DNA from 2 places in the Actinoplanes sp. HUAS TT8 genome. Region 1 is predicted to be linked to the other one. Evidence: predicted binding sites of a transcription regulator. Region 1 holds the regulator's gene; the other holds the start of a gene.
The links. The regulator HrcA, encoded in region 1, represses chaperone genes, less so after heat shock. The targets are predictions, from matches to a motif close to GGTTNGCACNCTCNNNNNGAGNGTGCNAACC.

Region 1 (4,324 bases):
GGGCGGCAGCCGCGGCGGCCAGCGCGGTCAGCAGCTCGGTGATCAGGGCGCGGGACAGGGCGTTGCGGTTCGAGGGGCTGTCCAGCGTGAGGGTGGTCACCCCGGCCTCGGTGACGGTACGGACCAGATCCATGTCGGCACCCTAAGGCAGACTTGACGGATGGCCGGCGCACTCCCCGATGGTGAACCCGTACCCGATGACGGGTCCCTCCCCGACGAGGCGGTCCGCGACGTCGGGGCGAACGGCTTCGCCGTCTACGTCCACGTGCCGTTCTGCGCGAGCCGCTGCGGTTACTGCGACTTCAACACGTACACGGCGAGCGAGCTGGGCGGCGGCGCGAGCCGCGACGAGTATGCCGAGACCGTCCTGCGCGAGCTGGACCTGGCCGCCAAGGTGGTCCGGCCCCGGCGGGTCGACACCGTCTTCGTCGGCGGCGGGACACCGACCCTGCTCAGCCCCGGTGACCTGGGGAAGATCCTGGAGGGGATCGACCGGACCTGGGGCCTGGCCGCCGATGCCGAGGTGACCACCGAGGCGAATCCGGAGTCCGTCACCCCCGAGAGCTTGAAAGCCCTTCGCCGAGCCGGCTTCACCCGGATCTCGCTCGGCATGCAGTCGTCGGCCGCTCACGTCCTCCGGGTCCTGGACCGCAAACACACCGCCGGCCGCGCGCCCGAGGCTGCTCGGGAGGCTCGCGAGGCCGGCTTCGAGCACGTCAACCTGGACCTGATCTACGGAACCCCGGGCGAGACGCCGGAGGACTTCGACCGTTCCCTGCAGACCGTGGTCGACGCCGGGGTCGACCACGTCAGCGCCTACGCGCTGATCGTCGAGGACGGCACGCGCATGGCCGTCCGGATGCGCCGCGGCGAGCTGCCCTACCCGTCGGACGACATCGCCGCCGATCGCTATCTGGCCGCCGAGGAAAAACTGACAAAAGCCGGCTTCCAGTGGTACGAGGTGTCCAACTGGGCCAAACCGGGGGGCGAGTGCCGGCACAACCTGCGGTACTGGACCGGCGCCGACTGGTGGGGTCTCGGGCCGGGCGCGCACAGCCACGTGGGCGGGGTGCGCTGGTGGAATGTCAAGCATCCGACGACGTACGCGAAACGCTTGTTTGATGGTGTTTCCCCAGGTCATGGTCGAGAGCTCCTGACGCGTGAGGACCAGCACGTCGAGGACGTGATGTTGCGCGTCCGGCTGCGCGAGGGCATCGCCCTGGACCGTGTGGACGGCCCGGCGGCGGCCCGGGCCCTGGCCGACGGCCTGCTGGAGCCGGGTGCCTACGACGCCGGTCGGCTCGTTCTCACCCTGCGTGGGCGGTTGCTGGCCGACGCGGTGATCCGCGACGTCGTTCCCTGACGAGCCGTACTGTTTCGGTTCGACCATCCGTCCTTTCGATCATCGCGCTGCAGCCAGCGGCGACGTAGACTGGCACTCTGTCCGCGGGAGTGCCAGAGGGCTGCGATCTAGGGGGAGGGGTCAGATGAGTCTGGATGACCGCAAGCTCGAAGTCCTGCGGGCGATCGTCGAGGACTATGTCAAGACGCACGAGCCGGTCGGCTCGAAAGCGCTGGTCGAGCGCCATCAGCTGGGCGTCTCCCCGGCCACGGTCCGCAACGACATGGCCGTGCTGGAGGAGGAGGGCTACATCCGGCAGCCGCACACCAGTGCCGGCCGGGTGCCCACCGACGCCGGTTATCGGCTGTTCGTCGACCGTCTGACCAGGATCAAGCCGCTCAGCCCGGCCGAGCGCCGGGCGATCGAGCGCTTCATGGTCGGCGTGGTCGACCTCGACGATGTGGTGCACCGCACGGTCCGCCTGCTCGCCACGCTGACCCGCCAGGTCGCGGTGGTGCAGTATCCGAGCCTGTCGCGTTCCTCGGTGCGTCATCTGGAACTCGTGCCGATCTCCACCACCCGGCTGATGCTCGTCATGATCACCGACACCGGCCGGGTCGAGCAGCGCCTGGTCGAGATGCCGGCCCCGGTCCCGGAGGGCGACGTCTGGGATCTGCGACGCCGTGTCAACGAGAAACTGGCTGGTCAGAAGCTCGCGGACACCCCGCCGCTGGTGCAGAAACTCGTCGAGGAGTGCGCCCCCGAGCGCCGCGGCGACATGGTCTGCCTCGCCACCGTGCTGCTGGAGACTCTGGTCGAGCGGAGTGAGGAGCGCCTCGCACTCGCCGGGACGGCCAACCTGACTCGCGGCGGTGTGCTGGACTTTCAGGGCACGCTGCGCCCCGTTCTCGAAGCGCTGGAGGAGGAGGTCATCCTGCTCAAGCTGATCGGCGACCTCGAACCCAGCACCACCCGGGTCCGGATCGGCGACGAGAACGAGATCGACAACCTCCGGTCGGCATCGGTGGTCAGCACCGGTTACGGACCCGGTGCCACGATCGTTGGTGGGCTCGGCGTGCTGGGGCCCACCCGGATGGACTACCCCGGCACCATCGCTACTGTTCGTGCAGTGGCACGCTACGTTGGCGACCTGTTGGCACAGAATTGACGGATCCGCGCAGACATTGAGGACTCCAAACCCCGTGGCCAAGGACTACTACGGAATTCTCGGCGTGAGCCGGGAAGCCACCGACGACGAGATCAAGCGCGCCTACCGCAAACTGGCTCGGCAGTACCATCCGGACGTCAACCCCGATCCGGAGGCGCACGAGAAGTTCAAGGACATCAACGCGGCGTACGAGGTTCTGTCCGACGACCAGAAGCGGCAGATCGTCGACCTGGGCGGTGACCCGCTCGCCCCCGGCGGCGGCGCGCCCGGCGGCGGCCCCGGCGGAGCCGGCCCGTTCGTCGGATTCCAGGACATCATGGACGCGTTCTTCGGCACCGCGGCCGGCGGCGGCAGCCGCGGCCCGCGCCCGCGGACCCGTCCCGGCGCCGACGCCATCCTGCGTCTCGAGCTCGACCTGGTCGAGACCGCGTTCGGCGTCGAAGCGCCGATCACCGTCGACACCGCGGTGCTCTGCACCCAGTGCTCCGGCGCCGGCACCGCGCCCGGCACCCACCTCGCCACCTGCGAGGTCTGCGGCGGCCGAGGCGAGGTCCAGTCGGTCCAGCGCACCTTCCTCGGCCAGGTCGTCTCGTCCCGCCCCTGCCAGAACTGCCAGGGCCACGGCACGATCATCCCGAGCCCGTGCCCCACCTGCGCCGGCGACGGCCGCATCCGCACCCGCCGATCACTAACGGTCAAGATCCCGGCCGGTGTCGAGGACGGCATGCGCATCCGCCTCGCCCAGCAGGGCGAGGTCGGCCCCGGCGGCGGCACCGCCGGTGACCTCTACGTCGAGATCCACGAACGGCCCCACGACGTCTACTCCCGCAAGGGCGACGACCTCCACTGCCGGGTCACGCTGCCGATGACGGCGGCCGCACTCGGCACCCGGATGACCATCAAAACCCTCGACGGCGAAGAGAACATCGAGGTCAAACCCGGCACCCAGCCGGCCTCGACCCTCCGCATCCGCGGCAAGGGCGTCCCCCACCTGCGCGGCCAGGGCCGCGGCGACCTCTTCGTCCACCTGGACGTCAAGACGCCGACCAAGCTGACCGCCGACCAGGAACGGATGCTGCGGGACTTCGCCAAGACCCGCGGGGAAGACGTGGCCGAACTGAGCAAGCAGGGCGGCTTCTTCTCGCGGATGCGGGACGCCTTCAACGGGCACTGATCAGGCGTGATGCGCAAGGCGGCGGTGCCCCGGGGCCGCCGCCTTGCTGCTTTCGCCCCGGCTTGACCTCTGATCGCTTCCAGTCAACTTCAAGATCTTTATTGCCTCGCTTGGCTGTGGTCCAGATCGTCGCTCCCGCGGGGACCCTTCCGGGCTTCGCAGGGCGCTGGCGCGCCCAGAACGCGAAACCCTCCAGGGCGATGTCCGTGGGTGGGCACGGTCAGAGCAACAGACCCGTCCACGCCCGGGACCGCATGCCCGAGTCCCGTGCGATGGCCCATCGCGAGGCCGCGGCTGATCGAACTCACGGCCGCGCCCTCGGGTGCGTGGCCCGCTGACACCCCAGCCCGCCCTGCACCCGTGCTGCACCGCGTTCGTGCTGCACCGCGCCCGTGCCCGAGCCGCACCCGCGCCCGCACCGCACCGCGCCCGCACCCGCACCGCGCCCGTGCCCGAGCCGCACCCGCGCCCGCACCGCACCGCGCCCGCACCCGCACCGCGCCCGCACCCGCGCCCGCACCCGCGCCCGCACCGCACCGAGCCCGCACCGCACCGTGCCGCACCGCACCGCACTGCACCGCACTGCACCGCACCGCACCGCACCGCACCGTGCTGCACCGCGTCCGTGCTGCACCGCGTC
Region 2 (4,324 bases), 730 kb from region 1:
ACCACGACGTAACCGTCGTGGCCGGCGTTCTGAGCGATCCACCGCAGCGGCTCGACCAGGGCCTTGCGGACGATCGTGACACCGATCGCCTCTTCGCCCTCCAGGCCCAGGTTGTCCTCGAGCTCCTTGGCGACCTGAGCGAGAGCGGCGCCGCCGCCGGGGACGGTGCCCTCCTCGACCGCAGCCTTGGTCGCCGCGATGGCGTCCTCGATGCGGTGCTTGCGCTCCTTCATCTCGACCTCGGTGGCGGCGCCGACCTTGATCACCGCGATGCCGCCGGAGAGCTTGGCCAGCCGCTCCGAAAGCTTCTCACGGTCCCAGTCGGAGTCCGACGCCTCGATCTCCTTGCGGATCTGCGAGACCCGGTCGGCGACCTCGACGGAGTTACCGCCACCGTCGACGATGGTGGTGTTCTCCTTGTCGACGACGATGCGCCGGGCGGTGCCCAGCTGCTCGATGCCGACCTGGTCGAGCTTGTAACCGAGCTCCGGGGCGATCAGCTCGCCACCGGTGGCGATCGCCAGGTCCTGCAGGATCGCCTTGCGGCGGTCACCGAAGCCGGGCGCCTTCACGGCGGCGACCTTGATGGTCTTCCGCAGCGAGTTGACGACCAGGGTGGAGAGCGCCTGGCCCTCCACGTCCTCGGCGATGATGAGCAGCGGCTTGCCGCCCTGCAGCACCTTCTCCAGCAGCGGGAGCAGTTCCTCGATGCTGGAGATCTTCTGGGTGGTGATGAGGATGTGAGCGTCCTCGAGCACCGCCTCCTGCGACTCGGCGTCGGTCACGAAGTTCGGCGAGATGAAGCCCTTGTCGAACTGCAGACCCTCGGTGACCTCGAGCTCGGTCAGCATCGCCGAGCCCTCCTCGACGGTGATGACACCGTCGCGGCCGACCCGGTCCATCGCCTCGGCGATCAGCTCGCCGATGGTGGCGTCCTGCGCCGAGATGGTGGCCACGTTGGCGATCGCCTTGTGGTCGTCGACCTCGACGGCCTTGGCCAGCAGCGCCTTGGACACGGCCTGGGCGGCCTGGTCCATGCCCCGCTTGATGCCGATCGGGTTCGCCCCCGCGGTGACGTTGCGCAGGCCCTCGCGGACCAGCGCCTGCGCCAGAACGGTCGCCGTGGTCGTCCCGTCGCCGGCGACGTCGTTGGTCTTGGTCGCCACCTCCTTGACGAGCTGGGCGCCCAAGTTCTCGTACGGGTCGCTGAGCTCGATCTCCTTGGCGATGGTGACACCGTCGTTGGTGATCGTCGGAGCGCCGAACTTCTTGTCCAGGACGACGTTGCGGCCGCGCGGGCCGAGAGTGACCTTGACCGTGTCGGCGAGCGTGTTGACGCCGTGCTCCAGCAGGTGCCGGGCGTCGTCAGAGAAGCTGAGAATCTTCGCCATGTATTGGTCCCTTCACGCGCCGACGCCCTGCCCCGATTTCCCGGAACAGGGCGCCTGCACAGTCGGTTAGGTCTTACTTCTCGATGACCGCGAGGACGTCGCGGGCGGAGAGCACCAGGTACTCCTCACCGGCGTACTTGACCTCGGTGCCGCCGTACTTCGAGTAGAGGACCACGTCGCCGACCTTGACGTCGAGCGGGACGCGGTTGCCCTTGTCGTCGATCCGGCCGGGGCCGACAGCGAGGACGGTGCCCTCCTGCGGCTTCTCCTTCGCGGTGTCGGGGATCACGATGCCAGACGCGGTGGTGGTCTCAGCCTCGTTCGCCTGGACCACGATGCGGTCCTCGAGCGGCTTGATCGCAACCTTGGTCGCGGTAGTCACGGGCATACCCTCCTGGGTACAGGTTTCGCCGGCCATGAGCCAGGCCGGTCAGATGCCTCATGCCACCGGGCGGGGCCGTCGTCGCGGGTGCCGGTCCGCCTGGTGCCTAACTGTCAGGGCCGGGCCCTGTCAGCTGGCACCCTCATCATGAGAGTGCTAACCGGAGATTATGCCGGAACTAGCACTCCGTCAACCAGAGTGCCAACCTGTCACGCCGGGGAGAATGCCTGGTGTGACCCCTGAACTCCTTGCTCTGCTGCAGACCCCGGATGGGGTGGATGCCCTGGCCGCGGCGGCCGAGGCGGGCGACGGTGACGCTCTGGCCGCGGCCTCGGCCCTGCGGGCCCGGGGCTTCGGCGCGGAGTTGGCCGCCGCCGCACTCACCCAGGCTAGTTTGCGCCGCCGGGCGGCGGTGAAGTTCGGCCCGGACGCCACCCGAATGTTCTTCACCCGGCACGGGCTGGAGCAGGCGACACGCGCGGTGGTGGCCGAGCGCCGGGCCGCCCGGCTGGCCGCCTCGGGCGCCCGGACCCTGGCCGATCTGGGCTGCGGGCTGGGCTCGGACGCGCTGGCCGCGGCCCGATCAGGAATTTCCGTGTACGCGGTGGAGGCCGACCCGGCGACCGCCGCCCTGGCCGCCGCCAACGTGCGGGCCGCGGGACTGGACGACCGGATCACCGTGGTCTGCGCCGACGCGACCACGGTCGAGGTGGAGGGGTTCGACGCGGTCTTCGCCGACCCGGCGCGTCGCCAGGCCGGGCGGGGCCGGGTGTTCGACCCGAAGGCGTACTCGCCGCCCTGGGACTTCGTCGCCGGCCTGGCCGAGCGGGTGCCGCGGACCGTGCTCAAGCTGGCCCCGGGCATCGACCACGGGCTGCTGCCGCCGGGTGCCGAGGGCGAGTGGGTCAGTGTCGGCGGCGATCTGGTCGAGGCCGCGTTCTGGTGCGGTCCGCTGGCCCGGGCACCCCGGCGGGCGACCCTGGCCGGGGTGGGCGAGCTGACCGGTTCGGGGCTGGAGCGGGCGCCGGTCGGGCCGGTCGGCGCCTGGTTCTACGACCCCGATCCGGCCGTGGTCCGGTCGCACCTGGTCGCCGAGTTCGCGGCGACGATCGGCGGGCGGCTGGGCGATCCGGAGATCGCCTACGTCTACACCGACGATCCGGTGGACACGCCGTTCGCCCGGCGGCTGGCGGTGACCGACGTGCTGCCGTTCTCGCTGAAGCGGCTGCGGGCGCTGCTCCGGGAACGGGGCGTGGGGACGCTGGAGATCCGCAAGCGCGGGTCTGCGCTCGTACCCGATCAATTGCGCAAGGATCTGAAACTGAGCGGCCCGCATGCCGCCGGACTGGTCCTGACCAGGGTCGACAACGCCCCCACGGTTCTGATCACGGCCCACTCCTGACGCCGTAACGTGACCGATCCGTCGCTACGTGTCCGAATCGGGGTGAGGTGGAGATCACTCCCGGAGTAGCGTGCGGCGCATGCCGAAGAAGGCGGCCGGCACCCCGGCCACTGTGCTGCTGATCGCGGAGAAGGTGCCACACACCCTGCATCCGTACGAGGTGTCACCGGACGCGCCGAACTACGGCGCCGTCGTCGCGGAGACCCTCGGGGTAGCACCGGAACGGCTGTTCAAGACGCTCGTCGCCGAGGTCGACGGGCGTCTCGTGGTCGGCGTCGTCCCGGTCACCGGTGATCTCGATCTGAAGGCGCTGGCGCACGCCGCCGGCGGCAAGCGGGCGGCCCTGGCCGACCGGGCCGCGGCCGAGCGCAGCAGTGGCTACGTGCGCGGCGGCATCAGTCCGCTGGGTCAGCGCAGGCAACTGCCCACAGTGATCGACAAGTCGGCCGAGGAACTTGACCTGATGTATGTCTCGGCGGGACGCCGCGGTCTGCAGGTCTCCCTGGCGCCGGCTGACCTGATCCGGTTGACCAGCGCGACCGTTGCGGTGATCAGAAGCTGACATGACGTCCCGGTGATGTCCGCCGGGAGCCTCCGATGTTTCGTCGTGATCTCACGCAGAGTCACCCCGCGTGCCGGGATTCACGACTTTCCGGGGCAGGTCATGCGTGTTCGGGTTCAGTCGTGTTGCTGGATTGTTATCCAGCGTTACGAGATAGATCTCCGCAGTGCCTTGTGTTCTAGGCCACCACCGGAATACGTTGCCGGGCACAACAAACCGGTTCCTGATCCATCGGCGCCCAGGGGAGCGACACTCCCAGGCACGCACCACCCCTGACAAATCCGAACGAAGGCCCGGATTTACCCCCCGAAAGGACATACGGAATGCGTAAGGGACTGTTCGCCCTTGCCGCGGTCGGCCTCCTGGCCACCGGAAGCATGGCTGCCTGTGGCGACGACAAGGGCAGCGACACCGGTTCCGCCGGTAACTCCAGCAAGACCGGCAAGGTCGGCGTGATCCTGCCCGACACCAAGAGCTCGGCTCGCTGGGAGACGGCGGACCTCAAGTACCTGACCGACGCGTTCAAGGCCGCCGGCGTCGACGCCGACATCAAGAACGCCCAGGGCGACAAGGCTTCCTTCCAGACC

Region 2: the regulator HrcA is predicted to act here: its motif matches at 1,905-1,935, upstream of groES (co-chaperone GroES).

Annotation. Positions count from the first base shown of each region.
Region 1 covers NZ_CP195646.1:7,790,973-7,795,296, reverse strand. The annotation lists gene ACSHV8_RS34455 (enoyl-CoA hydratase-related protein) at 1-133, opposite strand, end outside; gene hemW (radical SAM family heme chaperone HemW) at 161-1,363, shown strand; gene hrcA (heat-inducible transcriptional repressor HrcA) at 1,488-2,510, shown strand; gene dnaJ (molecular chaperone DnaJ) at 2,545-3,684, shown strand.
Region 2 covers NZ_CP195646.1:8,517,295-8,521,618, reverse strand. The annotation lists gene groL (chaperonin GroEL) at 1-1,391, opposite strand, end outside; gene groES (co-chaperone GroES) at 1,465-1,779, opposite strand; gene ACSHV8_RS37705 (class I SAM-dependent methyltransferase) at 1,997-3,175, shown strand; gene ybaK (Cys-tRNA(Pro) deacylase) at 3,255-3,737, shown strand; gene ACSHV8_RS37695 (sugar ABC transporter substrate-binding protein) at 4,061-4,324, shown strand, end outside.